One region of the Thalassobacillus hwangdonensis genome, then DNA from elsewhere that is predicted to be linked to it. Evidence: a T-box and tRNA genes for the amino acid it is inferred to sense, from the RefSeq annotation. Region 1 holds a T-box; the other holds one or more tRNA genes.

What was found. A T-box is a leader RNA that pairs with one kind of tRNA and senses whether it is charged. The one in region 1 lies ahead of ACFQ2J_RS06915 (valine--tRNA ligase), so its partner is inferred to be a tRNA-Val.
Region 2: it encodes a tRNA-Val, which carries the amino acid that the T-box ahead of ACFQ2J_RS06915 (valine--tRNA ligase) is inferred to sense. The anticodon was not compared.

Annotation. Positions count from the first base shown of each region.
Region 1 is NZ_JBHTKL010000001.1:1,287,164-1,303,827, forward strand. It holds gene ACFQ2J_RS06895 (prepilin-type N-terminal cleavage/methylation domain-containing protein) at 1-426, opposite strand, end outside; gene ACFQ2J_RS06900 (type IV pilus modification PilV family protein) at 423-833, opposite strand; gene ACFQ2J_RS06905 (sensor domain-containing diguanylate cyclase) at 962-2,692, opposite strand; gene ACFQ2J_RS06910 (bifunctional folylpolyglutamate synthase/dihydrofolate synthase) at 2,791-4,077, opposite strand; gene ACFQ2J_RS06915 (valine--tRNA ligase) at 4,143-6,785, opposite strand; T-box leader at 6,830-7,060, opposite strand; gene ACFQ2J_RS06920 (hypothetical protein) at 7,197-7,385, shown strand; gene ACFQ2J_RS06925 (phosphotransferase) at 7,382-8,404, opposite strand; gene ACFQ2J_RS06930 (LysM peptidoglycan-binding domain-containing protein) at 8,503-9,462, opposite strand; gene hemL (glutamate-1-semialdehyde 2,1-aminomutase) at 9,638-10,924, opposite strand; gene hemB (porphobilinogen synthase) at 10,947-11,924, opposite strand; gene ACFQ2J_RS06945 (uroporphyrinogen-III synthase) at 11,931-12,707, opposite strand; gene hemC (hydroxymethylbilane synthase) at 12,707-13,636, opposite strand; gene ACFQ2J_RS06955 (cytochrome c biogenesis protein) at 13,654-14,472, opposite strand; gene hemA (glutamyl-tRNA reductase) at 14,491-15,867, opposite strand; gene ACFQ2J_RS06965 (LiaI-LiaF-like domain-containing protein) at 16,107-16,589, shown strand.
Region 2 is NZ_JBHTKL010000001.1:291,644-308,307, reverse strand. It holds gene ACFQ2J_RS01680 (hypothetical protein) at 1-499, shown strand, start outside; gene ACFQ2J_RS01675 (secondary thiamine-phosphate synthase enzyme YjbQ) at 538-939, opposite strand; gene ACFQ2J_RS01670 (hypothetical protein) at 1,078-2,484, shown strand; tRNA gene ACFQ2J_RS01665 (tRNA-Val) at 2,593-2,665, opposite strand; gene ACFQ2J_RS01660 (alpha/beta hydrolase) at 2,909-3,634, shown strand; gene ACFQ2J_RS01655 (YjcG family protein) at 3,752-4,264, shown strand; gene ACFQ2J_RS01650 (GNAT family N-acetyltransferase) at 4,268-4,693, shown strand; gene ACFQ2J_RS01645 (DUF421 domain-containing protein) at 4,799-5,473, shown strand; gene ACFQ2J_RS01640 (MBL fold metallo-hydrolase) at 5,470-6,390, opposite strand; gene ACFQ2J_RS01635 (hypothetical protein) at 6,408-6,674, opposite strand; gene ACFQ2J_RS01630 (hypothetical protein) at 6,760-6,954, opposite strand; gene ACFQ2J_RS01625 (DUF1360 domain-containing protein) at 7,085-7,426, opposite strand; gene ACFQ2J_RS01620 (hypothetical protein) at 7,483-7,803, opposite strand; gene ACFQ2J_RS01615 (CotY/CotZ family spore coat protein) at 7,994-8,455, shown strand; gene ACFQ2J_RS01610 (CotO family spore coat protein) at 8,497-8,994, opposite strand; gene fabI (enoyl-ACP reductase FabI) at 9,120-9,899, opposite strand; gene ACFQ2J_RS01600 (monovalent cation:proton antiporter family protein) at 10,070-11,926, opposite strand; gene mgtE (magnesium transporter) at 11,948-13,312, opposite strand; gene ACFQ2J_RS01590 (FtsW/RodA/SpoVE family cell cycle protein) at 13,496-14,674, shown strand; gene prpE (bis(5'-nucleosyl)-tetraphosphatase PrpE) at 14,760-15,497, shown strand; gene ACFQ2J_RS01580 (RluA family pseudouridine synthase) at 15,546-16,436, opposite strand; gene ACFQ2J_RS01575 (NAD kinase) at 16,433-16,664, opposite strand, start outside.

The DNA.
Region 1 (16,664 bases):
GAGTTTCTTACCTTCGTACTTGAAAAACGAATCAGTGAACCTCCACTCAGGATCATTCAGAGTGTTACCGTCAATCACAATGTCATCTCCTGAAATAGAAAATGCAATGCGATCCTCTACGAATTCATATCCACCAGATCCATCATTCTTATCCTCAATATGCTCCCCTACACCTGTGAACTGAGTGAATCGGTCAGGTGTACCGCCACCGTCAATTTCGATGCTGTCAACATTCAGCATCGCTTCATCGAATTGATAAAGGATCAGGGCTGCTTCATTCCTCATTTTCGTCTGTGCGGAAGATCGATCAATCGACCCCATCGTAGAAAAAAGGAGGTTGTACGCAATAAGAATGACGACAGTGGACAAAGCCAGGACAGCTAACAACTCTACAAGCGTCAAACCTCTTTCATTATGTAGCTTCATTTCCTTTTTAATCCTTCCAAGGTTACTGAATTATTCGTCGATGATGTTGGAGTTACAGTTATGGTTATCACTAGAAGACGATCCTGCAACTCGGGATTGTCATGCTGCATAATCTTAACGAAGGCTTCATACGGGGGTTCTTCTGTAAGCTCTAAAGAAGTCATGATATCGATACTTTCTTCATTTCCAGTCATGTTTTCCAATTCTTCAAATGAGAAGTTCTGGTACGTATCCAAAAGACTATCGGCCAACTCGACTGCCGAGAATCGATCGTCGATCCTGCTGCTTTGACTGACTGAATTGACAACAAGGCTGCCGATCAGTGAAAAAATGATGATCAATAAACTGAATGCCACTAAAACTTCTACTAATGAGAATCCTCGTTCGTTGTTTACTATAATGAACACCTTCTCACTAATAATTCCATAATTATAGTTAAATTATAACGTATTCTAGTATTTTTGTCCTGAAATTAATCGAAAACGGTCAAAAAAAGTTACTATTTAACGAATAAAAAACAGTTGAATGAATTGAATCATTCAACTGCTACATTAACCTTTTCATAACTGGCCACTTTGTTTCTTCCTTTTTGCTTTGCTCCTACATACATCGCCCGGTCTGCGTGACGGATCAATTCTTGATGTTCCTCACAATGGTTCGGGTATGTAGCAGTACCTATGCTGGCAGTAATACTTACATATACAGGCCCTGCTTCCTCCAGGATATGTTCATGGGAAACAAAAGGCACTGTCGCAACAGCTTTACGAATCTCTTCAGCAATCACTGAACATTTTTCCATGTCTACATATGGAAGCATGATGACGAATTCTTCCCCGCCATACCTTGCAACCGTACCTAGATCACCTATTGCTACACTAAGTCGATCTGCCAATTCACAAAGAATCTCATTCCCGCTCTGGTGGCCATAAGTATCATTGACCTGTTTGAAATGATCGATATCAAGCAAAATCAATGATAGAGGTTCCGACTGTACTTCCATCTCTTTGAAAGTCTTTTCCAATTGATCCTCGAAATAGCGATAATTGTAAAGGTTCGTCAATGGACAACGCTCACTGCGCTTTTTCGTTTCCTCATAGTTTCGAGCATTATCCAGGGCGACGGAAAGATAGTTTGCCAAAATATCCAGTATCATATATTGATAGTTTTGAAATGCATATTTTTCATTCGAGATGACGGTGATGACACCCACGAATTCATCACTTCGCATAATCGGTACAGACAGGACACTCTCTCCATCTTCCGGCGTCACTTTACTGTCCAGGTCCAGCCATTGCTTCCGTGAATGGAAATGGAATCCTTCCTTCTGTCTCCAAACCTCTCCACTGAGACTTTCCCCACGACTCAGCTCGATTTTCGGAAACTCCATATTATTGTTTTTGTCAAAAAAACGGATGAGCTGGATCTTTTCATCATCGACCACTTCATAAATGTACGCATAGTGCAGCGGCAGCAAGTCGCCTAATCGCTCAATAAACAGATCGACAACCTGGTCCACATCCATTCTTTCAGTAAGCTGGTGCCCTATATCCCCAGTATCCTTCAGATAATGGTTCACCTGCTGGCTTGAATGATACATGCTGAGCATGACAGAGATGAAAATGAACGGTGTTCCTACGAGAAAGATTCCAAGTCCTCCAACCTCTGTATATAGCATATACAATACAAAACCGAAAGGAAGGAACATGGTAGTAGTAATCGATTCCCATAAAAAAGCTTTATCAAAAATGATCCCGATTTTACCAATCATAATCAATCTCAAAAACACGATCAGTACTTGATTGACGATGATGAGTGTTGCTACATAACTGACAATCGGAATGATATCGTAAACATTACTTACTGCATTAGCACCGTGATTCCCACCAAGAAGTTCATAAACGATTGCAGCAGTACAACTCGTAATAAGGAAAAGCATGAAGTTGAGTGGAATCCGATGATAATCCTGTTTAGGTATTCGTAAGCGCAGCAATAAGAAGATTACTGCTAGCTGTGTCAGCACAAGCTCAACGAATAATCCAAAATAGATGAAGACAGCAAAGCTGATCCCATGTATGAAGAAAATCGGCTCACCACCGACAATGACTGGGAAGAAGGCGATAGCACATATCAGTATTGCAAAGAAAAAGATATCAAGCTCCAATCCTTGAATGTTCGGAGGGAACTGCTGATATAAAAAGTAAATGCTGACAGGGTAGAATAATAGCCACGTAAGCCATATACCTTTTTTCTTTTTATCACTCACCATGTTCTTCACCCCTCCCAATCTCCTACTACAATATTACCATAATTTTCTTACAATTGTCCTCTATTCGACTAAAAAAATTCAAAAGTAGCAGATTACGTTTAACGAGGTGACTGAAAAGCCTTTTTCACTTCTGATATGAAGTAAAGTGACCCTGAAATGACAATCACTTCTTCTGAAGAGACATCAGCTCTCAATGAAGCTAATTTCCGCCGCCAATCACTGGCTACATCCGCTTCTTCAACATATTTCTCCTTCAATTTTTCTGGAGGCATTGCCCTTGGAAAATCGAATATCGTAAATGTTACGCTCGCAAACCTTCCATGTAAAAGGGCAAGCATTTCGTCCAACGGTTTGTCTTCGAGTGCAGCATACAATAAATGGATATTTCTAGAAGGATAATGGGAGGATAGTGCATCAATTAGTGCTTTAGTCCCTTCTTTATTATGCGCACCATCAAGGATCACATCTGGTTCAGTAGCAACCAGTTCGAATCGACCCGGCCAGTATGCCTTTTGTAGTCCCCCATGCAATAAATCCATATCAATTCGATATCCTTCGCTTTGCAGGACTTCGCATGCTTTCAACGCAAGTGATGCATTTGTCACCTGATGCGCTCCTTTTAATGAACTTACTAGAGACTCAGCTTGAATGGATGCCCCTTTATAGCTGAAACGTTCACCGGATGCCATGCTTTCTTTAGGCTTAACCTGAAAATCCCGATGCAATTCGTATAGCTTTGCCCCCACTTCAGCAGCTTTGTCAGCAATGACGGCTTTTGCTGTTTTCTCTTCTACCCCACTGACTACCGGAGCACCCGCTTTAATGATTCCTGCCTTCTCAGTGGCGATCTTCTCATATGTATCGCCGAGGATGTTCATATGATCCATTCCCACATTCGTAATGATGGAAAGCAGCGGAGTAATGATATTAGTGGAATCATAGCGGCCACCGAGACCTGTTTCAAATATGGCGAAGTCAATCGGATGGTTGGAAAAATAGCTGATTGCCATCGCTGTGATGACTTCAAATTCAGTCGGTTCTCCAAGCTCTGTCTCTGCAAGTTCCTCAGTTAAAGGCTTGATGGTTTCAACGAGTTCGACCCATGCATCGTCAGTAATCGGTACGCCATCCACGCTGATCCGCTCATTGAATTCAAGTACATATGGGGAGGTGAATGTTCCGATACGAAAACCTTGTTCCTGCAAAAGAGCCCGTAAAAAGGTAAGGGTTGATCCTTTCCCATTCGTTCCTGCGATATGAATGGCTTTGATCTTTCGTTCCGGATGACCGAGCTTTTCCATCATCCATTCCATCCGCTTCAAACCAGGTTTTATTTTGAATTTTTCACGGCTGTGAATCCAGTCGATCGCTTGTTGATAATTCATGCGCGCCACCTTCTTTCATAAAAGAGGAGAGCATCTCCTGCGAGATACCCTCCTGCCAAGCTTATTTATGCTTTCAATTCTTTGATTCGTGCTTCAACTTTTGCACGTTTATCCAAATAATCTACTTCTTTCGCTCGTTCTTCTTCGACTACATGATCAGGAGCTTTGCTCACGAATCTTTCATTGGCAAGCTTTTTCTGAACACGCTCCACTTCTTTCTTCCATTTATCGAGTTCTTTATTGAGTCGTTCGATTTCATCCTCAATATTGATCAGGCCTGCTAATGGAAGGTATAGCTCTGCTCCTGTTACGACAGCAGACATCGCTTTTTCAGGTGCCTGAACGTCTGTTGCAATCGTTAGTTCGCTTGGATTACAGAATCGGTCCAGATACTCCCGATTCTTTTCCAATTCTTCCGCAACTACTTCATCCTTTGCTTTGATGACAAGCTGGATTTCCTTGGACATCGGTGTATCCACTTCTGCACGGATATTACGTACGGATCGAATCATGCTCACAAGGCGTTCCATTTCGGCAACTGCCTGTTCATCATTGTACTGCTCCTTCACTTCCGGCCAGGACGCCTGGACGATCGTTTCACCTTCATGAGGCAAGTGCTGCCAGATCTCTTCTGTAATGAAAGGCATGAATGGGTGAAGCATGCGCATGATGTTATCCAGTGTGTAAGCAAGTACGGATCGCGTGGTGTTGATTTTGGCTTCATCTTCTCCATATAGAGGAAGTTTTGCCATTTCAATATACCAGTCACAGAATTCATCCCAGATGAAGTTATACAAGTGACGGCCTGCTTCTCCGAACTCATAGCGATCGATATTTTTCGTAACCTGTTCGATCGTCTGGTTCAAGCGGGTCAGGATCCATTTATCTGCAACGGATTTTTCGCCGCTTAAATCGATTTCTTCGAACTTCATGTCTCCCATATTCATCAATGCAAAACGGGAAGCATTCCAGATTTTATTGGCAAAATTCCATGTAGCCTCGACCTTTTCCCACTGGAAGCGAAGATCCTGCCCAGGCGATGAACTTGTGGATAGGAAATAACGTAGGGAGTCTGCACCGTATTTCTCGATGACATCCATTGGATCGACACCATTGCCAAGCGACTTACTCATCTTGCGCCCGTCAGCATCACGAACCAAACCATGGATCAATACATCCTTGAATGGACGCTCATCTGTAAACTGCAAGGACTGGAATATCATCCGGCTTACCCAGAAACCAATAATGTCATAACCTGTTACAAGGACATCGGTAGGGAAATAGCGCTTGTAATCTTCGCTTGATTCATCCGGCCAGCCCATCGTGGAGAAAGGCCATAGCGCAGAGGAGAACCAAGTGTCGAGTACATCGGGATCCTGCTCCCACTTTTCTTCATCTTCTGGTGCTTCTTTACCTACGTAAACTTCTCCAGTTTCTTTATGGTACCAGGCAGGAATCCGGTGGCCCCACCATAGCTGTCTGGAAATACACCAGTCACGAGTATTCTCCATCCAGTGCAAGTATGGCTTTTCAAATCGTTCAGGAACGAAGTCTACTTTGTTGTCACCATCCTGAAGCTTGATTGCTTCATCTGCCAACGGCTGCATATCTACGAACCACTGGGTGGACAGGTAAGGCTCAACAACCGCTCCACTTCGCTCAGAGTGACCGACAGAATGATCATGTTCCTCGATCTTGAAGAGGACACCCGCTTCTTTCAAATCGGCTACAATCTGCTTCCGGCACTCGAAGCGGTCCATGCCCTGATACTTGCCGGCATTTTCATTCATTGAACCGTCTTCATTCATGACGAGAACGCGTTCCAGATTGTGACGATTACCAATCTCGAAGTCATTCGGATCATGGGCAGGAGTGATTTTTACTGCACCGGAACCGAATTCCATATCGACATAGTCATCGGCAACAATTTCGATTTCACGGCCGACAATCGGAAGGACGACTTTTTTACCGATAAGGTCTTTATAGCGTTCATCTTCTGGATGAACTGCGACTGCAGTATCTCCAAGCATCGTTTCCGGCCGAGTCGTTGCAATTTCAATATGACCGGATCCATCTTTCAATGGATATTTCATATGGTAGAAGTGACCTTTGACATCTTCATGGATGACCTCGATGTCAGAAAGAGCTGTCTTCGTCTGAGGATCCCAGTTGATGATATATTCACCTCTATAAATAAGCCCTTTCTCATATAATTTAATGAATACTTCTTTTACAGCTTCAGACAGCCCTTCGTCCAATGTGAAACGTTCACGTGAATAGTCCAGTCCAAGACCGAGTTTTTCCCACTGCGCACGAATGAATGCAGCATACTCATCTTTCCAGGACCAGGACTGTTCAAGAAACTTCTCACGCCCCAAGTCGTAGCGGGATGTCCCCTGCTCTCGCAATTTAGCTTCGACCTTTGCCTGAGTAGCGATTCCGGCGTGATCCATTCCTGGGAGCCATAAAACGTCGTATCCTTGCATACGCTTAGTACGAGTGATGATATCCTGGAGCGTCGTATCCCATGCATGACCCAAATGAAGCTTACCGGTTACATTCGGAGGCGGGATGACAATTGTAAAGGGCTCCTTATTCTCATCTCTTGTCGCTTCAAAATACTTTCCGTCCACCCAAGCCTGGTAACGATCCTTTTCTACTGCATGAGGATCATACTTCGGGGGTAGTGATACTTCCTGATTACTCATAGCTTCATTTCCTCCTTTTTATATAACAAAAATCCCCTTCATCCAAAAAGGACGAAAGGGATTGATTTCCGTGGTACCACCTTTGTTCACAGTACTGACTAAAGCGATACTGTGCACTCATAGGAAATAACGGCTTCTAACCGGCTCTTTCTACTCATTTCAAAAGAGCTGCATCCGGGGCGACCTTCCACATTGAACGAACCTGGAAAACTTTCAGCTCAAGGTTTTCCTCTCTGAAGGGTTCAATCTGTACTCTTCCCCATCGTTGCATTTCACGTCTTCAATTATAATTCATATTGTATAAAGAAAAGCGATATAAAGTCAATAGTTACTTAACCGCTATATATAAAATCCGCATTTTCACTAGTTTACCATAGATGATTCCATTTTATACAAGTGAGGTGAATGAACATGAGTCGTCTCTATCGTTACCGCTTACCCCCGTGGTGCAGGCAATGGTTATATATCATCGAAAAAGCACTGATTCCACTTTGTATCTTTCAAGTCATCCGTACGTTGCTATTCCCTACCACGCTGGACGTATTATTGCTTGGAATATTCATCGGGCTTTGGATCGCGTTTTACAGTAAGTGGATTTAAGTTTCATCCATTTCCTTTTCTTCTTCTGCCAGCTGCTGCGATGTGAAAGTATCGAACAAAGCTTCTGCTGCAACTCGTGAGTAGATCACCCTCCTATGGCTGGTGGCAAGGCGCTGCACTTTTTCCAGCTCACTGATCCGTTCATTCGCCATCAGCCTTTCAATCCTTTTTAAATAATGTTCCGTATCCACGAGATTGATCGCCAACTGCAGTCGTTCTTCATTCGTGAAACCATAGATGCGTTCATAGATATGGAACTTATTCATATAATCATCAACCGGACTGTCATGATAACGAAAATCATGCATGAAGAACCTTTGGAGATCATGATGCGGAAGGCCGGTGTGCATCCGTTCCCAGTTAATGAAATAACTCTGGCCATAGTATTGGATGATATGGCTGTTACGTAAATTCCCATGACATACGACAATGGGAATTTTTTGTTCTTTCGTACTCTGTTCCGGTAATTCATTACTGAAATCTTTCATCATTTCCAGTGAGTAATGAAGATCTCGGTATTGAGAACACACAGCCAGCCCGAATGGTGAAGTGAAGTGCCGCCTTTCGAAGGACTCGATGCGAGCCAAAAGCCGTTCATGAATCTGCTCCGAAGCTTCTCTTCTTCCGCGGTAACTGTGCCATATATCCGGGACAGAATGATAGTTCTTCGTTTGTTTATGCAGGTTACCAACACTGTAATAAAAACTTTCAATATCGTGACTTGGATAATTGTCACGGGTATGTTCCACCCAAGGAGTCATATAATAGAGAGCACCATTGGTAGATACAAAGGACTGGCCATTTCTCGTTTTCGTAATCGGAGGTGCGATGGAAAACGAATGATGATCTAGCCAATGTACGATCCGCTCCCATTCGCGATTCTGCTGTGTATCATACTTGGACTTTTTAAGTGCGAATGTCCCGTGATGCGTATGAATCCGAAAAACGTTTTCCGAAATACGATCCATATTCAATGGTTCTAATCCATAGGCGGCAACAAGCGAAGTGACGTCATTCATATTGATTCCTCCCCATTGCAGAAGACGTACCCTTTACATGAAAAATGCGCTGCTATGGAAATTCAGCAACGCATTTATTTCGACACGAATACATCGAGTCAGGATTGCGGAATATAAATGATTTTACCTGGAGTCAAATCCTCTTCTTCCACGTTATTCACCTTGCTCAAGGTATGCCTGGTCACTTGATACTTTTCTGCTAAGCCATCGAGCGTATCCTCTTCCTGCACGATGCACAGCTTCATTTTCGTATAAGATTCCGCGGTTTCTCTTTCACTGAAAATGTTGAATAATAGCCGATTCCCCGCTGTCCTTTCACTGGAAGGGGACGATTCCATTTCCTCTACTGTTTCCTCTTGTACATAATCCGAGGTAGACATCTCACTAGATGATTCTTCTGCCTGCTCATGATGGAAAAATTCCTGGAAAGACTGGACTTTGGTATACTTCCAACGATCACTGCTGGATTCCTCTTTCGCTTCCCCAGCAATCGAAGAAGATACAGAAGACGATTCAAATGTCTCTGGAGAATAATTCACCTCGAAGGTCTGTGGAGCATCCCATTGTTCGTTTCTGACTGGCTCACTAGTTTCCACTACCGCTGCCTGCACTTCATCTTCCAACCCTTGAATTCCATGAATGGCCACGGTCGCATGAAGTTTCAATTGACCAGCCGAAGGCAGCTCATAATCGAAAGCATCAATGCTGACTGACACCTCATCCAGATCATTCACTCTGTTTCTCGGGATAGACACTTCCACCGGAAATTTGTGAGAAAATTGACTCGCACCTTCCGCCGATCGCTCCACCTGATCAATCGTTTTCCTTGATGGAAACGGAGTGACTGTATCATAAGCGGAGGCTTCGTCGGGATCAAGAGCGAAATACTCGCCCGAAAGTTCGATCATTCCTTTAACCAGTACGGTCTCCTCAAAAGGCTGGATTGCGATTTCCGGCTCCAATGAGATTCCCATCAGTTCTTTGACTTCCTGTCCCCTTTCGAACCAAAGGGCTTCATCAAGATAAAAAGAGAATACATTTTTATTATCATTCGTCACGTACTTTCCTCCTCCCTTAAGACGCAACATTCATCTCTGTTCCAATCTATGCAGGGGGAGGTCAAACTATACATAAGAAAAAGCGAAAACGCCCAGAAACCCGGGATGCATAAACGAATCGTGCTGTTTATGTCCGGGTAACTGGACGCTCTAAGTCGTCAAAAATTGCTGACGTTTATTTGATTTCCGAGAAAACTTTTTCCGCAGCAGCAATGGTGCGTTCGATATCCTCATCGGTATGCGCAGTAGAAAGGAAAAGCCCTTCAAATTGAGAAGGTGGCAGGAAGACACCTTCCTGGATCATCCCTCTGTAATATTTCGCAAACAAATCAAGATCGGATGCACTTGCTGTATCGAAATTATAGACATCATCATCATTGAAGAAGAAGCCTACCATCGACCCTGCACGATTTACAGTGAACGGAATATCATATTTTTCTGCCGCTTGACTGAAGCCTTCAATCAATCGGTCTACTTTCTTGTTGATTTCTTCATAGGATGCTTCATCAAGCGCACTCAATGTTTCATATCCTGCGGTCATCGCAAGTGGATTTCCGGACAATGTACCTGCTTGATAAATCGCACCGGTCGGAGCAACTTTCTCCATGATTTCGCGTTTTCCTCCATAGGCACCCACAGGCAGGCCACCACCGATGACTTTACCTAAGCATGTCAAATCTGGAGTAATCCCAAAGTGTCCTTGGGCACAGTTATAGCCGACACGGAAACCGGTCATGACTTCATCAAAAATCAGCACGGTTCCGTTTTCCTCGGTAATACGGCGTACTTCTTTCAGGAAGTCATCCTTTGGTGGTACGACACCCATATTACCGGCCACCGGTTCAACAATCACTGCTGCAAGATCATCACCGAAGCGGTCAATCGCATATTGGAAGCTCTCAAGATCATTGAATGGGACGGTGATGGTGTTCTCTGCAATCCCTTTTGGCACACCAGGTGAATCCGGGAGACCTAATGTCGCAACACCGGATCCTGCTTTGATCAGCAAGGAATCCCCATGGCCGTGATAGTTCCCTTCAAACTTAAGGATTTTATTACGACCTGTATAGCCTCGTGCAACACGAAGCGCACTCATGGTTGCTTCCGTACCTGAGTTGACCATTCGCACCATTTCGATGGAAGGAACGCGGTCGATGACAAGCTGTGCCAATTCGTTTTCGATTTTTGTCGGCGCACCGAAGCTTGTCCCCATCTCTGTGACCTTCTTCAATTGCTCAACAACACGGTCATCTGCGTGGCCGAGAATCAACGGCCCCCAGCTTAAGACGTAATCGATGTACTCATTTCCGTCGACATCGTAAATCTTAGAGCCTTTTCCACGTTCCATAAAAATCGGGTCCATTTCAACGGAACGGAAAGCCCGGACTGGTGAGTTGACCCCACCTGGCATCAAATCCACCGCTTCTTTGTATGCATCGATTGAACGTTCGAAATTCCTCATTTATCTTCACTCCTTCTACAGGTTATTCACTTAGCCATTGGGCTGCATCTTTCGCATGATACGTAATGATAAGATCCGCTCCAGCGCGTTTCATTGAAGTCAATTTCTCCATGACAATTTCTTTTTCATTGACCCAGCCGTTTTGTGCAGCTGCTTTGATCATGGAGTATTCTCCACTCACGTTGTAAGCAACAAGCGGCGCATTGAAACGGTCTTTCACTTCGCGCATGATGTCCAAATAAGATAGCGCAGGTTTCACGATTAAGAAATCTGCTCCTTCTTCGACATCCGATTCTGCTTCACGAATCGCTTCCAGTCGGTTTGCAGGATCCATCTGGTATGCTTTACGATCACCGAACTGCGGGGAGCTGTGTGCTGCATCGCGGAAGGGACCATAAAATGCAGATGCGTATTTTACCGCATAGGACATGACCGGAATATCTTTGTAGCCATGTTCATCCAAACCATGGCGGATGGCAGCCACGAACCCGTCCATCATATTGGAAGGAGCAATGATATCTGCTCCTGCTTTCGCCTGACTGACAGCCGTTTCTACTAGTAATTCAAGCGAAGGGTCATTCAAGATTTCACCGTTCTCAACAACACCACAGTGACCGTGATCCGTGTATTGACAGAGGCACGTATCAGCTATCACCGTCAAGGAAGGCACATATCGCTTGATTTGTCTAATCGCTTGCTGGACGATACCAGTTTCACAATACGCCTGTGAACCATGTGCATCTTTTTCTTGAGGTACACCAAAGACGATGACAGAGCGGATGCCCAAGGTTTCCAACTGCTGCATTTCTTCTGTAAGGTGATCAAGCGACACATGATAGACCCCTGGCATCGAAGGTACTTCTTTGCGGATGTCTTCTCCTTCTACAACGAAGATCGGATAGATCAGATCATCTTTGCTCAGTTTCGTCTCCCTGACTAACGCGCGCATAGATTCTGTCCTGCGTAGTCGTCGATGTCTTTTGAAATCGTAATTTACCATGTTATCTTATCCCTTCTGATTGAAATACTTACGTAGCGCATCCACCATTCCTTCGACGGTGTATAGTGAGTCAGGTGTGATGATTTCTTTGAAACCAGTACGCTCTGCCTCTGAAGCAGTCGTAGGGCCGATGCACAGACAAGGAAGGTGTAACCAATCCTCGAACTGCTGCTCTCCTTCACAAAAAGAATGGAATGCTCTTATCGTTGAAGGACTCGTAAACGTTAATCCATCCATCGGCTGGTCATTCATCTCCTGTAACAGTTGTCTTTTGTTTTCTTTCATAGGTAGCGTATCATACACCGTAATCGTTTGAAAAAGGACATGCTGTTCACGGAAAGCTTCCGGCAGGACATCTCTGGACAGGTTGCCTCGGACCACTAGAACCTTCCCCGGGTCGGGATCGACTTGCCTGAATTCATCTGCCATCACTTCTGCAGTATATGTAGAAGGCATAAAGTCAGCGGTATGATTATGTTGCCGCAGTGCTTCATCTGTCTTTTCACCGACCGCTGCAATTTTTAAATCTTTCGGCCACTCTTCTCCGTGCTTATCCCATAAATCGAAAAAAAACTTCACGCCGTTCGAGCTCGTGAAAATCATCCAAGCGTACTCGTGAAGTCTTGCTATCGTAGTTATATTCTTCCCATCGTTCCGCGGGTAAAAACCTAGAAGGGGGACCTCCACAGGCTCCCCTCCCACCTTCTTCAATTCTTCAGATAGCGAAATCGCCTGATGTTCAGCTCTCGTGACAAGGATTCGCTTTCCTGCCAGGCTGGACATTATTTTTCCAGCTCCTCAATTGCATCATCAACGATTTTCTGTGCCCCACGTTCTTTCAGACGATCTGCAGCTTCTTTTCCAACCGCGACAGCGTCCGTGCCTCTCACAGTTTCCTTAAGAATTGTCTCACCGTCAGGAGTACCGACAAGTGCAGTCATTACGATTTCATCCCCTTCAAGGTGGGCGAAGCCTCCGATTGGAACTTGGCAGCCGCCATTCAGGTCATGAAGGAATTTACGCTCCGCAGTAACGGTCTTTTCTGTATATTCATCATTGATTTGAATCAATAGATCCCTTAATTCTTTATCGGATTCACGGCACTGAATCGCAAGCGCACCCTGTCCGACTGCAGGGACACATAGGTCAGGTTCCAGATATTCTGAAACAACGTCATCGCTCCATCCCATTCGCTTCAGCCCAGCAGCTGCAAGCACGATGGCATCGAACTCTCCATTTTCAAGCTTTTTCAAGCGTGTATCGATATTTCCGCGGATCCATTTGATTTCCAAGTCAGGTCGGGCCGCTTTGATTTGCGCACCTCTCCTGAGACTGCTCGTTCCAACAACAGAGCCTTCAGGGAGATCCATCAGTTTGGTGTGCCCTTTCGAAACGAATGCATCACGGTAATCTTCACGCTCTGGTACAGAAGCAATCATCAGACCCTCAGGAATGACAGCTGGCATATCCTTCATACTGTGGACTGCCATATCGATTTCTTCATCATACATCGCGTTTTCAATTTCTTTGACGAACAGACCTTTCCCACCTACTTTGGACAACGTGACATCAAGGATCTTATCACCCTTTGTCACAATACGTTTTATCTCAAAGTCATAGGAAGGATCGACCTTCTTCAATTGCTCGATTACCCATTTCGTCTGTGTAATCGCTAGGTTACTTTTACGGGAACCAATGATTATTTTACGCATGCTCCTACCCCCTGGCATTAGAAATGAAAATTGGACAATGATCCAAATAAAAAGAAATTGACTAGTAAAAATAGAAAGGCTGCTGTGTTATAGAGTGCAATTGCCCGCCCTTGATAGCCTTTGACGATCCGTAAAAACAAGAAGATGATGTAAACACCAAGCACAAGGAGTGACCCAAGTGTCTTCGAGTCATACCAGTAGAACTCATCACCAGAACTGTAAGCCCATATGACGCCAAGGATGATTCCCATTGTAAGCAATGGAACCCCAATGGTCACAGCGATGTAGGCGAAACTGTCCAATTTGTCCAGATCACCGATTCTCCTGAGCTTCTGGTTCCACTGTTTCTTTTTCAAAAACCTGTACTGCAGTAAATACAGGAGAGAAAAAATAAATGAAAAGGTAAAGAAGCCATAAGAGATGAGAGCCATTGAAATATGTGTGATGAGCAGCTCATCGACAAGTCTTACTCCATTTTTAACGAGCTCACTTTGAGCCTTCGTCGTAATGTGAAGCACCATCACGAAGAACCCGACCAAATTCGTAAAGAACACAAGGAAATCGACCATGAACAGCCGATTGATGATCAATGAAAAGGTGATCAGGATCCACGCATAAAAAAATAATCCGTCATAGACCGTCATCACTGGAAAATTGTCTTTAACGAATACCTGTGACAATAAAAAAAAGGTTTGCAAAGTCCAAACCAAACTAAGTAACCAGAAGGCGATCTTATTCACCTTCCGGTTATGTTGAATGAAATCAATGAAGTATCCAAAAACACTTAACGCATATAAAATGATGATCAGTTCATAAACCCATTTTGCTGCAAGCATATCAGGACCCTTCCCTTATCAGTTTGTTGATACGTTCTTCAGCGTAGGAAAGGACAATTTACCGTTGTTCGGGTCAAACGAAATCACTTTATTGTTTTTCTGTTGCTGTTCCATGATTTCTTCCTGGACATGTTCCTCGATTCCAAAAATCTGCATGAACAGTCGAAGCGACTCATCCGCATCCTCCTGCGCGGCTAGTTCCTTTGCCTGAAGGATCGGCTCTTTCAACAGCTGGTTGATGATGCTCTTCGTGTGTTTATTCAGGACTTTCTTTTCTCTTTCAGTCAGATCAGGCATTTTTCGCTCGATACTTTTCATCGTATCCGCCTGAATGTTCAGTGCTTTATTTCGTAATGCCGAAATGACCGGCACTACTCCAAGCGTCTGGACCCAATCTTTGAATTGGACGATTTCCGCTTCGATCATAAGTTCAATCTGCTCCGCAGCTTCCTGACGGACAGAAAGGTTCGCATCTACGATTCCCTGCAAGTCGTCGATATCATAGAGGAAGACGCTCTCCAAATCAGAAATGGCAGGATCAAGATCCCTCGGAACTGCGATGTCGACCATGAACAAAGGTTTACCTTTTCTTGCTTTATGAATCGGATCCACCAATTCACGTGTCAATACGTAATCCTTCGCACCTGTCGAGCTGATCAGAATGTCCGCATCACTCAAAGTCGATGGCAGGTCTTCCATCGTTTTGGCATCGCCATTGAATTGGTCTGCAACAACCTGCGCTTTTGCCAGTGTACGGTTGACGACCGTCACTTTCTTCACACCGGAACCGTGAAGATTCTTCGCGGCAAGCTCTCCCATTTTACCTGCACCCAGGATGACGACATGTTTGTTGACCATATCCCCGAAGATCTTACGGGCAAGTTCAACAGCTGCATAACTTACAGAAACAGCATTCTCACCGATTTCTGTTTCTTTATGGGCACGCTTGGCGAAAGTTACCGCCTGTTTGAACAACTCATTGAATATCGTTCCAGTTGTTACAGACTCCTGTGCTGACATGAACGCCTGCTTCACTTGGCCAAGGATCTGCGTTTCACCAAGGACCATCGAATCCAGACCACTTGTTACACGGAAAAGGTGTTCAATTGCTCCATCCGTTTCGTAAATGGAAAGGTACGGAGAAAAAGACTGCTTGTCCATGTCAAACCAGTCAGCTAGAAATTGCTTAATATAATAACGGCCAGTATGGAGCTGATCCACGACCGCGAAAATTTCTGTACGATTGCATGTAGAAATAATCACATTCTCCAACACACTTTTTTGCTGCTGCAAGGCAACCATCGCTTCCGATACGTGTTGTTCTGAAAATGTGAGCTTCTCCCGAATTTCTACAGGGGCTGTTTTATAGTTTAATCCGACAGCTAGAATATGCATTACATCTACCCCCAAATAAAGCATTCCTGACGAAACATCTTAATAATTATTATAACATGAGAAAAATAACTTACTTATGGAAAAATGTGAACAGATTATGAATCTCTATGGTAGGATAAGAATAAATAACCAACATTTGAAATGATTCCGAAACATTTTTATTCCGATTGTACTCTATCATATAGAGCGACAAATCGCAAGAAAACGACATTTTCTGCTACTTTCGTGAGGTGTTACAAATGAAGAAACAAAATTCTTTCCTCGGATTTGTTCTTATAGGCATTGGAGCCTATTTTTTATTGAGACAGTTACATATTCCCCTACTCACCGATTTTTATTCGTGGCCTACATTGCTGATGGTGATCGGTGTAGCATTTTTGCTCCATAGTTATATTGCTAAAGAATATCAGAACATATTTACAGGTGCATTGTTACTAGGTCTAGGGATTCACTTTCATGCAAGTGTACGGTTCGTCATCTGGCCTGATCACTGGGGTATGTATCTCATCATTATCGGTATCGCTTTTCTACTTCGCTATCAAAAGACTAGAAACGGCCTTTTCCCGGGACTTATTTTAGGTGGACTTGGAATCTTTGCCATTTTCTCTTCCACCAACCCTGGATGGTTCTACTGGATCCACCAGCTGTTTGCAATCATTGAAAAGTTCTGGCCGCTTGTACTTATCGTAATCGGATTCTATTTTTTGAAAAAGAAAAATTGACGTAATGAAAAACCCTGTGGAATGACAATGTTGTCAGCTCTCCACAGGGTTTTATTTTGGTATTCTCAAGACTGT
Region 2 (16,664 bases), 1.0 Mb from region 1:
TGCAGTCATCCTCGGCGAGTTTACGCCGATCCACTATAGCTTGTGGGCGTTGACGATCGGTATTTTGGGAATGTATTCCGGCTTCTATCAGGAAAACATGATGGTGCGTGCGAATTCTTTCGGCATCGCAATGGCTGGATTGATCTTCGTCATCGTCCCTTCTTTAAATGAAGTGACTTTCCAAAAATTCGTAGAGTATTTGCCAATGGTCTTCCTTATCCTCGGGCTCGGTGCTGTCGGAATCGCTTTAGGTGGATATATTGCTTCTAAATTGCTGAAATGGGATCCGATGCTGGGTATTCCTGTCGCATTGACTGCGTTATTCGGCTTCCCGGGTGACTATATCATCTGTGAAGAAATCAGCCGCTCCACTGGTAAAAATGGTGCGGAAGAAAAATACATCTTCAATCAATTGATGTCACCTCTCCTCATTGGTGGTTTCACCACTGTGACGACTGCTTCGATTGTCGTTGCGAGTATGCTGATGAGTACTCTGTAAATGATAGAGACGCTTGGTCTAAAGCCAAGCGTCTTTTCTTATGAAGCGATGATTTTCACTGCATACTTACGGTTTCGCGGTCCATCAAATTCACAGAAGTAGATCCCCTGCCATGTACCGAGAACCATTTCTCCTTCTGAAATGATGAGGGTCTGGGCATGCCCGACGGTACTTACCTTCAAATGGGAGGCAGTGTTGCCCTCCGCATGTTTATCCTCTAGGTGATCCCATGGGTACACTTCCCTCAAGCGGTTCAGCATGTCCGTTTTTACATCAGGGTCAGCATTTTCGTTGATGGTGATGCCTGCAGTTGTGTGGAGGGAAGATACTACAATGATCCCCTCTTCCACTCCCTGCTCTTTTATATAGGAAGAAACTGATTCAGTAATATCGATCATCTGATCATGACTTTCTGTTTTCACCTCGAAAATCTTCATTATCATCCCACCTTTTTCATTCTATTTCCCACATCCAATCATAAAAAAACAAAAAATGGTGTAATCTATCAGACACTTTGTCCAACCCCCTCTTATATTAGTTTCATATAGTGAAGTAATAAATGAAAGGAGTGATATATTATGGCTGAAATATGTAACGGCTGCGAATGTACACCGTATGAAAATGTCTGCGCGTGTCCTCCGACAGCTGGTATAACGGTAACACAACCTGCTTGTCAGCTGCTTCCTGATGGCAGAACATCCGGAAACCCTTGTTTTGTACCATCACCAACCAATAGGTCTTATTGGTCCTACAAGTTTGCAACGGATACTGCACAAGCTACAAGAGGAATCAGTAGTTTTGTAATTCCTATCTGCTCAGGTATCCATGAAGTGATTACTACTGTCAGAGAAAAGATTGATGGTTGTGGAAGTTTCGAAGTTGTTCCATTCACAATCAGTAATACCGACCCAAACTTCGGTCCTGCACCGGAAGGGTATAACTGGTTGAAAGTAGAAACGGATGGAAGGTTTGATAAAGGAGTTTGTGTAGAATATCAATTGGAAATTGCAGGTAACTACCCGGTTGGCATGGAAGCAATTAAGGTGAAAGCGGCAAACACCACCTACACATTCTCCTGTAACGGATGTTACCTAGTTCCAGAGTGTCCTGAACCTGGTCAGCTCAATGTACTGAAACTTTGTGAAGAGATAATTGAAGACAATATGGCGACCTTCCGTTTTTCCATCGAAGTATTCAATAGTGGGGGCACTCCTGTTGAAAATGTGCAGCTAACGGATACATTGCTTTTCAGTACGAACCTGACCCTCGGGAATATTACGATTAGCGACCCGACACTCACTATAAACCGTACAGTTCCTGGAAGAATCCTTATAACGGGTAACCTCGGCACATTCGATCCTGGAGAAATTCAGATCATCACCTATTCGGTACCAGTTTCTTCTATAAGTGGACCAGGAAGATACATCATTGAAAATACCGCATCAGTGGTCAGTCCTACTTCACAAGCCTCAGATTTTTGTGAGTTGAATTTATCCGTAGTTCAGCTCAGCGCAGACAAATGCTGTATTGTATCAGGGAATCAAATCACTTACAACCTGACATTGACAAATACAAATGGTTCTCCTTCGACAACAGCATCTCTTAATGATACGCTAACCATCCCAGCAGGTCTGACTGTACGGTTCAGTACTTTTTCAAATTGCATAGCTACCTTCCAAAACAATTCAGAACCCGTTCCATTGAACGAAAATATCGTTGGACCAAGAGTCATTGATATTGAATGCAATGAGTTGATTGTTCCAGAAAGCGGATCTGCACATCGTACAATCCAACTCAGCGTCGTTTCATCCACTGTCCTGAATGCTACCATTTCCAATACTTTAAGAAGCGTTCAACTGAACACAGGTGACACGCAAGTGAATCTTAGCATTTTGAATGTACCGATTACAGTAGAAAATAGCTACACTGCTTCAATATCCTGTACAAATCCTTGTCCTAGTTTACAGGCGAGTAATAACGAGTAAAAAAAAAGACTGAAATGCAAGTAGGCATTTCAGTCTTTTTTACATAAATAGAAGTGACGCGACCTCTCCGTGAGTGAGAAGCCGCGCCACTTCGGCACATTGTCTTGATGATTCCGATTGGGCTCGAACCAACGACCTCCACCCTGTCAAGGTGGCGCTCTCCCAGCTGAGCTACGGAATCATATGTAATTTTCGTAAGACAAGTAATAATATAATACGATTTCAAAGGAATGTCAATGGAATATGAAAGATTTATTAAAATTTCGTAAAAAAAGCTTCGTGCCCGCCACTACCACTTTCTACCATGATCAACCTATTTAATTTTTTCGACAATTTTATGTTAAACTGAACCTATTATGTTTGAAAAATTTTCTTGCAGGGAATTGGCTAGGATAGCTCCCTGTCCATCCAGGAGGTGCTCATCATGGGAAGAGACGGAACTATGGAAGAACATAAGATCGACAGTTCGTACTTAAATGAAGAAATGGTTTTGAAGATTTATAAGCCGGAGAACTTTTCTACCCTATATAAATACCACATCTGCATCATGCAGGATGGCAACGATTATTACCAGATGGGAAGAGTCGCTACACTCAGTGACAAGCTTCATTCGGATCAGAGCATTGAAAATACGATATTTGTTGGTATCCATTATAAGGACAAGCATGATCGAAGAGATAAGTATCATCCGGAAGGCAGCAGACAACAGGAATATATCAAATTCCTCGTAAATGAAGCAGCTCCTTACCTTGACGACGAATTGCCAGGGTATCATATGGGAAGTGGAAGAACATTGATGGGGGATTCCCTCGGAGGAACTGTTTCCCTCATGACTGCTTTGAAGTTTCCGAACATCTTCGGGAACGTGGTCATGCAATCCCCTTATATTGATGAAACTGTTATGGACTTGGTCAAAGACACCAATGATTTATCTCCTTTGACCATCTACCATACGATCGGCGATCAGGAAACCGATGTAGAAACGACAGCAGGCGAGCGAAAGGACTTCCTGACCCCGAACAGAGAACTCAGAAATTACTTGAACAAGAAGCCATTGACGTACTTCTTTCACGAGCTGGAGGGCGATCACACATGGAAGTACTGGCAGAACGACATGAAACGTGTATTGACGACAATGTTCGGGACATAAAGACGATGTAAATGCACATCGGATTTGATATAATAGATACATCCACTTATACGAACAATTGCAGAAATATACGTACTATCGTATGTGATAGGAGAAAGATGATCAGGAGGGTTATATATGAAGTATGGTATCGCAATCTTTCCATCTAAAAAAATGCAGGATGTAGCCAATTCCTACCGTAAGCGCTATGATCCACATTATGCACTGATTCCACCACACATCACTTTGAAAGAAGCGTTCGAAGCAGAAGAAGAAGAAATGGCAGACATCGTAGGCGAATTGAAACAAATCGCCAAAGATACGAAACCGTTCGATATCCGGATTGAGAAGGTCAGCTCTTTCACCCCGGTAACCAACACGATTTATTTGAAAGTGGAACCAGATGAAGAAATCTTCAATCTCAATGAAAAACTCCACTCCGGCAATCTGCCGGACAATAAAGAGTATGCCTACGTACCTCACATCACGATTGCACAGAAGCTTTCGTATGATGAGTATTCCGATGTTTACGGCAGCTTGAGCATGTTGAAGTTCGATATCACCGAAAAAGTCGACCGCTTCCAGTTGCTTTATCAATTGGAGAACGGGTCCTGGACTGTACATGAAACCTTCGTTTTAGGTGAGGGATAAACGTTGAAGGTACAAATCGTCGAATCTGATAATCAACTGAAGGATGCTTTTACAGTTAGAAAAAAAGTGTTCATCGAAGAACAGCAAGTGCCGGCAGACTTGGAAATGGATGAACATGATCATACCACTGCCACTCATTTCATCGGATATGATGATGAGCTTCCTATAGCTGCCGGCAGACTTCGCATCTTAGATGAATATGGAAAACTGGAACGTATTTGTGTTTTGAGGGATTTAAGGGGTAAATCCTACGGGAAACAAATGATTGAGCAAATGGAACACCATTTGAAATCCAATGGAGTATCGAAGGCGAAGCTAAATGCCCAGACACACGCACTCAAGTTTTACCGTTCACTTGGTTATGAACAGGTCTCGGAAGAGTTCATGGATGCCGGTATCCCCCACGTTACGATGGTTAAAAGCTTATAAGAAGGAACAACCTGAAAGTGCCTGTGCGCTTTCAGGTTTTTTTGTATATTTGCTATTTTTCCTGTCCACAATGGTAACAGATTAGCAAAGGGAATGTGATCATTGATGGATTATATAGATATACTTAAAGAGACCCTTTTTGGATTTATTGCACTATTTTTTCTTACAAAGGTACTTGGCAAGTCTCAAATCACGCAAATCACTGCATTCGATTTTATCGCTGCACTTGTGCTCGGGGAATTGGTAGGGAATGCACTATTCGATCCAGAGGTTGGAGTTCTCCAAATTGGCTACGCCGTGTTGTTGTGGGGAGTCCTTATTTATGTAACCGAAATCATTACTGAGAAATTCAAAAAGACACGTGCCATCCTGGAAGGTAAACCATCGATCGTCATTCATAACGGGAAAATCATCAAGCAGCAATTGAAGAAAAGTAAACTCGACATTAACCAACTGCAGCATTTATTACGTTCTAAAGAGGTTTTTTCATTTCAGGAAGTGGCATTTGCCATACTTGAAACAGATGGAACTGTCTCCGTTTTGAAAAATTCATTGAATCAGACGCCCTCAAAAGGTGATTTCAATATGCCTGCAGCAAGCGTGCCTTTACCTACCTTGTTGATTAGTGATGGTGAAGTCCTATGGGATAACCTGAAAGAGGCTGGTCTGGATAAACGTTGGCTGATGGACCAATTGCATAGGCAGGAAATTGAGAAATACAAGGAAGTGCTCGTAGCAGAATATAAGAAAGGAGAAGCATTGTATGTCCAGACATACTAAGCTTCTCCTTTTCTTTCAATAAACATCCATTTGTTATTTTCGATTCGATGAACGATTTTTTCTCGCTTGATCAATCCAATGATATAAGCGGTCACTGCTGTCCGGTATAAAAGCCAAGGGGCCAGTTTAGTAGTAGTAACCTTATAGATTCCACAAAGCTGCTCTACAATACTTTCATGACTAATCCCTTCAGGATATGCCTTAATCAGCTGGAAAAGTTCCTCGAGGACCTTTTCGTGGTAGTCTATATTTTTTTCAACAGTTACCAAGAACTGTTGCTCATATTCTCCATGACCGGGTACTGCTCCATCACAGGGAATCTCTCTTAGTTTAATAAGCGATTGTATAGCCGCTTCTGCGTCTGTGATATATGGAATTTTATGTTTCTCCAATTGTTCTTCACTAAAATAGGCATCAGCAGCAAACAGGCATCCATAAAGGTTCAATGCCAATTGATGATAACTATGTCCAGGTACCAAATAGGCTTGCAATTCGATTTCCCCGAACATATACGAACCTTCCGTGATTTCATGGTGGACCTCTATCGGTTTTCCTTCAAGGAATTTATTGTGCAGTTCAGGTAGTGGATCGTTACCTCCGAAAAGATAAAGAGGCTCGAGTCCAGGATTGTTAAGAATGGCACGCTCAAATTGAGGAGCAATCGTTTCTACTCCGAATTTTTTCTGCAAATACGCTGCCCCTCCATAGTGATCGGCATGGGCATGGGTAATAAACAGATGCGTGATCGGCAACTTTCTGGTCTCAAGCTCTCTGACGACTTTCTTGATGGATGAGTCATCGATTCCTGCATCGATGATCATTCCCGTATTCCCAACGTGCACATACCCGACATTCACAGCTGTTGAATAATAGTAACAATGTTCATTTATTGACTGCAACGTCATGATTGGAATCATTCCTTCCATCTATGCTATTAGATGGATTCGCTGAAATGCCGTCCTTTTCCTGTTAGTTCTGCGAAGATTTTTTCAGATGTGGCAGCATTTGCGCTTGCAGGAAGGTGGATGCTTTTTTCATCATCTTTTCTATACTTTTCGTGATCTACATCTTTATCAATCATTTTCTTGTCGAAGGTCACTTTGTAGGGTTGCTGTAATGTATACGGTGATTCGGGGGTCTGGATGGTGCGCTGATGATAATCACGATATTGAAAATGTGGAACTGGAAGAATATAGCCCATGGTTTCTCCTCCTCATTCATCACTTAGTAATCTCTTACCCTATTTGTAATAGAATCATACGTAAGTACGCGGAGGTTTAAGAGGGTCACTCGAAAAATTTTCCTATTCTTTCCGATTTCCCTTCCATATACTTTTCCAGCTTTGTCATTTGATCATTAACCATTGTTTCAAAGGAAGTCATGGTCGGCTCGAGTTTCTTCATTGCTTGCAGGTTTTCTTCGTCATTGCGTATAGCCTGTTCCACCCGATGGATAGTCCGGAACATCTCAAAAATATTCATCGACGTTTTTTCCCACAGCCGCAGCCTTTCTTCTTCTTCGGCTGCTCTGGTTTTTTCTTCTGTTGATGATTCATCTTTGGATCACATCCTTTTACAATAGCTTATTCGCTATCAACCTTGACTGTGTGGTTCATCTATCCACCCAAACACGAATAATTGCAGCAGTACCACTGATCGCCAGCAACAGGATGATCCACTCAAAATAAGGGATGAATAACCACCCTGCTAAAAGAATTGCAGTGGACCATATTCCTGTGCACCAATGACAGCTTAACAATTCGCCGATGAATGCTCTCAGTCCTGTCCCTTTCACTTCAAGCAGCCACTCTGTTTCCCCGTTTTCATCTTTGGCTTCAACATAATGATGGAATGGGCTCCGAAACCAGTCCATGATCGTATCATCTACCAACAGTCGGGTGAGTCTGAAGCTTGCAAAGCTGAACATGACCAATTCCAACCATGAAATTCCCATAGGTTACCTCCGTGTATGTATTCCCTTATCCTATATTGGATAAGGGTTGAAGCGACTTAGAACCAGGAGAAGCCTTTACGTTCACGGTCGCTTGATTCTCTTTCTCCTCTTCTACGATCGGAACTTTCCTCTTCAACACGATCCCGCTTCGGTCGACCGAAAAACGGATCTACTCGTTCACGACTGCTGCTGCTTTCTTCCTGCTGCTCATGATGATGGCGTCTGCGGTCACGGTCACGGCCACGTTCTTCCCCACGACCTCTTCGGTCATGGTGATCTTCTCTCCCATGATCGTGTCGGTCCCGCGGTTCAATGAATACGTTGTCGGCTTTGATGATCAAGTCTTCCACTTCAAATACACGCTTTCTATCTGACACTTCATTCATCTCCTTTTTCGTGCCTATAGTCGTTATCAGTCTATGTACGTTCCTTGAATCGGTATAGTCATCCGCCCTTTTTTCATCTTTACATTAAAGAAAAATCTGTATGTATGCCCACACCAACAGTTGCTCCGCTCATATCCTATTAAAGACAACACGTCAATAATCACTGGAAAGGGGATAAATTATGAGCTGCGGAAAACATTATGACACAGAAAACTGTGTATGTGATATTTTAAGAGAAATCGCAGACGCGCAGGATGATGTCGTATCTTCTGATTGTCACACCAGCTGTGAGCAATCCATCAATGATTTGTTGGGAGATACAGTGGCCAACAATAAAGATACGGTGCCAGTACTCCTATACTGCAAAGGCAACTGCAAACCTTTCGAAGGTTTCGGTGCCAAAAAAGGAGCAATCAATGACATCATGGGCAGCTTCTACTTCCGTGTGAAGCACGTTGACAAAGATTGCTGTGCTACACTGGAGTTGCTTAGAGACCCTAATGACAACGACAAAGATCCAGACAGCCCAGTCAAACAGTTCACGGGCAACCTGAAACGAACTGGCATCTGCATTTCTGTCGACCTTGACTGCTTCTGCCATGTCACTTGCCTGCCTGCAATCGATGCAACCACAATGGCTTAACAAGCGAAGTCGCGCCTTTAAGGACGCGACTTCTTTCTTTTTTAAAATCCTAATAGACGTATTTCCTTTATCTGCTCGAACTCCACTTCTTCACGGAACGGACGCTTGAATGTCTTGATGATGACTTTACCTTCTTCATAATCACTGATATATCCTCTGAATGAAGTTTCCTCTGTAATCACCTCACATCTCATTTTCGGTACCTGCTGTGGCAAATGAACGAAATAATTCACTTTTTCCTCGATTGACATATCGCGAAAACGCTGACGACGGACTTGCGCACCTCTTGCAATTTTCTTTTCTTCCTCAGGTTCTGATTTTGCCTGAGGGGCTTCTTCTTGCTGGTCATACCTTTCTGCTTCTGTTTCAGTTGCTGCTTTCGGTTCCGCCTCTACCCTTCCGGCTTCCTGGTCTGCCTTCTCATTCCTTTTACGCCCATGATAGGTGGATTGCATAGGAGCATCTATGGGGTCAAATTTCGGCTGTGCAATATACAGCATCGGGTCCTTCACACGTTGTTTTTGCTTATCCATAGTCATCCATCCACTCCTCCCTGTTATTTTCATCATTCTATGTATATGCCCATCCCTGGGCGAATGTGCCACTTTATTCATATAAAAAGGCTGCTTCCTTTGAAGGAAGCAGCCTTTACTCATCTCTTTAATTAAAATCCTATAATGCTGAAGCCGGAGTCCACGTGGATGATCTCACCCGTTACACCTCGTGACAGATCACTCATCAAGTAGTAAGCGGTGTCGCCCACTTCTTCCTGTGTTACTGGACGGCGAAGTGGAGCTCTTTCTTCGATTTCTTTAAGAATTTTGTTGAAATCGCCGACACCTTTGGCAGATAAGGTACGAATCGGTCCAGCAGAAATTGCATTGACACGAATGTTGTACTTACCAAGGTCACTGGCCAGGTAACGCATGCTGGCATCAAGGCTTGCTTTTGCTACACCCATGACGTTGTAATTTTCAACGACTTTTTCGCCACCAAGGTACGTCAGTGTAACGATACTGCCTCCGTCTGTCATCAACGGCTTGGCTGCTTTTGCAACAGCAGTAAGAGAATAGGCACTGATGTTGTGGGCAGTAAGGAAACCTTCGCGGGACGCATTCATATATTCGCCTTTCAACTCTTCTTTGTTTGCAAATGCGATACAGTGAGCAAGCCCGTGAATGACACCTACATCATTTTTGATTGCGGTAAATGTCTGATCAATTGCATCATCATTCGTAACATCACATTCATAGAACAAAGAATTGTGTTCTTCCAATGAAGAATCTACAAGATCCTTGACCGACTTTTCGAACCGTTCGCTTGCATAGGTGAAAATAAGTCTCGCACCAGCATCATGCAGTGAGCGGGCAATGCCCCATGCAATACTGCGCTTGTTTGCTACTCCCATGATTACATACGTACGGCCTTCCAAAGAAAATTTCATTTTCATATCCTCCTTGAGGTTTTATCATAAGTATTAAGATTTGTTATTAGTACCTGCTACTATTTTAGACTATATCATCTTAAATTACAATTATAAGAATGGACGAATTCGAATCGATTTATTCATAAACAAATGCCCCTCCACCTTTTTAAAGGCGCAGGGGCTCTGATTTAACACCATTCACAAAATTCCAATTCCATCTTCAGTTCTTCCACATATTCGTTAGATCCTGTAACAATCAGGCGATCATTCAATTGAAGTTCAGTATCCCCATGTGGAACAATCGAATCTTTACCACGGAAAATACGAACCATGATCACATCCCCTGTGAACGGGAATTCCCTTAGTGAAGTTCCGTTGTACTCCGAGTTGTTCATGTTGATCTGATACAATGCATTCTCCTGATTGGTAAGGATATTGACGACGCTCGGTGCAACAATCATTGCTTTAAGCAGGGCTTTTGTGGATAGCAGGACGGAGAAGACGTCCACACCCACTTCCCTTAACTCCTGATCGAGTTCCGGCGACTCGATTCTTGCAATGACTCGTTCTACCCCATGCTCTTTTGCAAATTTCGCTATTTCAGCGTTCTTCTGTTCATCTCCTGTGGAAGCTACCAGTATATCGACTTTAAAGACATCCAATGTCTTCATCGCTTCAACGTCATAGCTGTCCAATTCTTTGATATCAAAACAGGAACGACTGATTTTATCATCAATTTTATCGACTTTCGTATGGTAGAGATGTGTTTCATACATTTGTACATCCAATTCCCGTACGACTGGAAGCGTCATCCGGTTAGAGCCGATGAATGAAACCACCTGCTTATGCTCTTCATCTTCAAATTTACCGTACAACTTCTTGAAGATGATCGGTGCAACCAGACAGGTAAGCACTGCCACGAGAATCAATGCACCTTCCATCTGCTTATCGATCAGTCCTTCACGTTCTCCGATCGTTGCAGCTGCAATGACTAAGGATAATGTTGAGGTCAATAGGAAACCTGAACTGATGACGGTCTTCCAGTCATACCACTTCTTCAGCATGAGCGCTGGTATTATCTTAGATACGAGCAATGCAACAAATAAGAGTGGAATCAACAGCGCGACCTTCGGATCCGTGAACAAGCTCCATATATCAATGTCCACGCCAACCATGACGAAGAAGATCGGGATCAGAAACCCATAACCGAAGCTGTCCAGACGCTTGACCATCTCCTGATTCGGAGAAAGCAGGGATACCAATGTACCTGCAAGGAATGCCCCAAGGATATTTTCCGCACCGACAGTTTCTGAGAGTGCTACTAGCAGGATGATAAGTGTGAAAACAGCTCTCGTGTCGATCTGGATGGTACCTTTCGCCATCGTTTCCATGAACGATTGGTGCCGGAAGTGCTTACCTAGGAAGTAGATCCCTACACCAGCAGCAAACAGGATGAGAAGCAGCCAAGTACTTCCCCCACCTTCGCCATAGAACGATACAAAGACCGCCAATAAAATCATCGTAACAAGGTCAGCAATGACTGCAATCAGAAGAATCGTCTGACCTATTGTCGATTTCATCATTTGTGCGTCCTTCAACGTTGGAACGACAACGCCTAGTGATATGGTTGAAATGACAAGCGTCATTAAGAATGCATTATCGATGAAGCCTGCAAATACAAATAGATAGGATAATCCCAGGGATAATACAAAAATGCCTACAAATACGATGGAGGCAACATATACTGGGTTAGGGGAAGCTGCATTTTCCGCTTTCTTCGCCTTTTTCCTGCGTCCGAAAATGGAAAAGTCAATTTCCAAACCGCTCAGGAACATCAGAAAAATGAACCCAAGGGTCGACAGAATCTCTAACCAATCACTGCTTTCTACAATGTCGAAACCACTTTTACCAATGATCAGACCGACAATGATTTCTGCTACTACAACCGGAATTGCTTTCAATTTGAATCGATGCAGTAGAATGGGTGTAATGAATGCTGCCAATATTACTATAACTAATGAGGTGACCGAAGCGCCGTGCTCCATTCACTCGCCCTCCTTATGTGTCTAGATTAAAAGATTCATGAAAGCGGTAGCCATTCCGAAGTAGATCAGAATGGAAATGATGTCATTTATGGTGGTGATGAATGGACCTGACGCTACTGCCGGGTCGATCTTGAATCGGTCCATGACCAATGGCACCAGCGAGCCCGCCAATGTAGCAACAATTAATGTACATGCAATCGACAAACCAACGAGCATGCCGAGAAAGAAGTCACCCTTCCAGAAATAAACGATACCACTAATGATGATTCCACAGGAAATCCCAGTGATCAGCCCTGTAAGCCCTTCACGAAGTACGATCCGTTTCTTGCCCTGTTTTTCAATCTCTCCAGTAGCGATTCCTCGTACTGCAACCGCCAGTGCCTGTGTACCAGTGTTACCGGCCATTCCCGCTATCAACGGAATGAATATAGCCAATACCGGTACAACGTCGAGCGTATCTTCAAACCTTCCGATCAGACTGGCTGTCAGGCTTCCTAAAAATAAAAGTATGATCAGCCACGGTAACCGTTTTTTTGCTGAAGTGAACGCATTATCATCGGGCTTCTCCACATCGGATACCCCGGCTAATTTAGAATAGTCATCGCTTGCTTCTTCTTCCATGACATCCATGATATCATCGACCGTGATGATTCCAAGAAGGTGTCCCTGGAAATCGACAACTGGTAATGCAAGAAAGTCATAGTCCCGCATCATACGCGCAATTTCTTCCTGGTCTTCCCCTACAGCGACCGATACAAGACGTTCACTCATCACTTCGGAAATCATCCAGTCTTCCTCGGCAATGATAAGATCACGAAGGGAAATGACCCCTACGAGGCGTTTTTCCTCATCAATTACATACGTATAATAGATGGTTTCTGCATCAGGTGCTTCTTTCCTTAAGTGCTGCATCGCTTCCCTTACCGTCTGGTTAGCCTTTACAACGACGAATTCCGTCGTCATGATACTACCAGCTGTTTTTTCCTCATAATGAAGCAGGTCTTTGATCTCTGATGCATCTTCATCATCCATGATGGTAAGGAAGCTGGCTACTTTGTTCTTATCCAACTCGTTCAGGATATCGACGGCATCATCCGTTGACATCTCTGCGAACACCTGAGATGCGAACCTTGGATCCATTTCGGTGAAATAGGGTTCGATTTCATCTATGTCAATATGCTCCATCACTTCTGATGTTTCTTCAGGGGATAAATAGGAATAAACCAACAGACGATCATCTTCCTCCATATGCTCGAAGATGCTTGCCTGATCATATGGGTGCAGATCAAGGAATTCAGCTCTGAACTGATCGATCTGTTCATTTTTCAATGCTGCCTGCAAATGATCCCAGACTTCTCTGAGTTCTTTTTCCTCCAGGTTCTCCATGTTCATCCCCTCCTGATCTCAATAAAATTATGACCGTTATATCGTAATTGCACTCCTGGTGTTTGTCAACGAAAGAAGTAATTTTGAAATATCCGCCGCTTGTCCCTTAAAAAACGACAATGTTTGGTGTAAACTAACAATTATATGTAGTTTACCAGATTGATTTACAGAAAGGGAACAAACATGAATGCAAAACGCACAGAACCATCATTGGATTATATATTAATATTGGTGATTGCCTGTCTTGGGATCATCAGCTTTTTCACCCTTTATACACTTGACCCTATTTTGCCACCTCATCTTGACGCTATGAATTTCCATTTCAAACAGTTGGTATGGTATGTGATTGGAAGCATGGTGGTAGTTGGGGTTCTTTTAGTGGACTATGACCGTCTACATAGCATCGTGTGGATTTTTTATGGGTTTGGAGTACTGATGCTTGTCATGCTGGCTATGCATTTCCCACCTGGTATCGCCAAGGAAATAAACGGAGCATGGGGCTGGTTCCAGATTCCTGGAATCGGTACACTGCAGCCAGCAGAATTCATGAAGGTCTTCCTGATCCTTGCATTGGCTCATATTATCGTACGTCACCAGGAAAAATGGAAGCTACAGACGATCAAAACGGATCTTTGGCTGTTAGCGAAAATATTTGTCACGGCAATCGTACCGATGATGCTGATCGCTATCCAGCCGGATTTGGGCTCATTTCTAGTATTGTCCGCAATTACTGGTGCGATGATTTTAGTTGCCGGTGTCCAGTGGAGGATTCTATTTACGATTTTCCTATCCTTCCTGCTGGTGGTAGGAGTTCTGGTCTTTTTATTTTACATCAATGCAACAGCGATCACTTCCTTTTTGGAAGAATCAATTTTCAAGCATGTCGATTCTCGCTTTTACGGCTGGCTACAGCCTGAGAAATACGATCAGGGTGCAGGGATGCAATTATTGAATGCAATGAAATCGATCGGCTCCGGACAGTTATATGGTAAAGGCATCGGAAATATGGAAGTCTATATTCCAGAAAGACAAACTGACATGATTTTCACAGCGGTTGCAGAACAGTTCGGATTTTTCGGTTCCAGCATCGTTGTAACACTCTTTTTCCTAATGACCTACCGGATGGTCCATATTGCAATGGACAGCAATGACCCGTTCGGCACTTACATTATTGTAGGAGTAATCGGGATGATTACTTTCCAGGTCTTCCAGAACATCGGAATGTCCATCCAATTACTTCCAATAACTGGACTGCCCCTGCCATTCATCAGCTATGGGGGAAGTTCGACACTTGCGTATATGATTGCCTTGGGAATTGTGCTCAATATTAAATCGAGAACGAAGACATATATGTTTGAATGAATGGGAAAATAACAATAGAAATAAAGGTGAAGGTGGATGGACCATAATTGTCTTTCCACCTTTTATCGTATTGGAGGAAGCACATGTGAAGCAGGTTGACATTATCGGAGATGTGCACGGTTGTCTCCACGAATTGAAGGAATTATTCACACAACTGGAATACCACTGGGAGGACGGGATTCCCGTCCATCCAGATGGACGATTACCAATATTTCTAGGTGATATCACTGATCGTGGTCCTGCCTCAATCAAAACGATTCACTTCGTGTACCGAATGGTGGTCGAAAAGAAGGTGGCAGAGTATGTGCCGGGAAATCATTGCGACAAACTGTACCGGTTCTTTTTAGGGAACCCCGTCAAGGAAAAGCATGGATTGGAAACGACTGCAGCAGAATGGCGGGCGTTGCCAAAGGAAGAACAAGTACAAGTGAGAGAGCAGTTCTTGAAGCTCGTTGAAGCGTCCTCCCTCTATCTCGTCCTACCTGAAGCAGATGCAATCATCGCGCATGCGGGGATCAACGAAAAATTGATCGGAAATTACGGTAAACAAGCAAAAACATTCGTCCTTTACGGTGATATCACAGGAGAAACCCTTCCGGATGGACGACCCGTCAGAAGAGATTGGGCACAGCACTACACAGGAGATCGCTGGATCGTTTACGGGCACACACCAGTCCTTGAACCCAGGTTTGTAAATAAAACTGTCAATATCGATACAGGGTGTGTATTCGGAAATAAACTGACTGCATTCCGCTTGCCTGAAGAAGAAATTGTCAGCGTTCCCTCAGAACAAGCATTTATCGAGGAAAAATTCAGATGGTAATCATCAATGAATAAAAAGGGAGGAACCTTAAAAGTCCCTCCCCTTTCCTTATGATGAATATTGCTTGATGATCTCTTCGGGAAAAGGATGGCGGAAAATAAGCTCCTCATCTGTAAACGGGTGAGGAAGTGACAGTTCTACACAATGCAATGCATGTCTGCTAAGCGCATTGCCTTTAGCCCCATAGAGATCATCGCCTGCCAAGGGATGGCCAAGCGAGGACATGTGCACTCTAATTTGGTGGGTCCTGCCCGTTTTCAGTTCCAGCTCCACTAAGGAATAACCGCTATATTCTTTAATAACCTGGTACGCTGTAATTGCATTTTTTCCGGACCCGCTCACTTCCCGTTCAATGATAGATCCCGGTTTCCTCGCAATCGGCTTTTGGATCTTGTCCACTTTTTTGGTCAAGTGTCCTTCCACGATTGCCTGGTATTTTCGTTTGATTATTCTCTGCTGTTGGAGCCCGCTCAGCAACGAGTGGCTGTACTGATGTTTTGCAATCAGCATCAAGCCCGATGTATCCCGATCAAGTCTTGTTACGACATGGAAGGTGAAAGGCAGCTGCTCTTTGTCATAATGGCCGATGACCCTGTTGGCGATCGTTCCTTCCGGATGTTGCGCAGAGGGTGACGTTGCCACACCCGCCGGTTTGTTGAGAATTAAAAGATGATCATCTTCATAAAGGATATCCAGTTTCGTATCATCAGCCACCATTCGATCGCCACGGGCTTCTGGCGGAAATTGTATAGTAAGCTCATCACCTGTCTTCAATTCAGCCCGCACATTCACATGTATACCATTTAAGAGAATCCCATTTGAACTTTTGACCTGTTTTAGTATCTGACGAGAAAATGCCCGCACGGAATGTAAGTAATCCCGTACGAGCATTCCATGATGGTTCTTTTCTATCTTCCACGAAAGTGTGAACTCCTTCATGTGCGTTCATCCGCCACAAAGGAATCATGCACCCTTTTCCAAAATGGAAACGGACGAAAGCGTGCAAATCGGACTTTTTCTTTCGCCACACGACATTGGATCGATTTTACATCTTTGTATGTCCTTGTAATGTGATCGATGGTAATCAAGAAGCTGCGATCATTCAATGGCTTCAGCAAGCACGTATGATGGCTCGGAAGTACCAATGGCGACCCTACGGTACGGAAC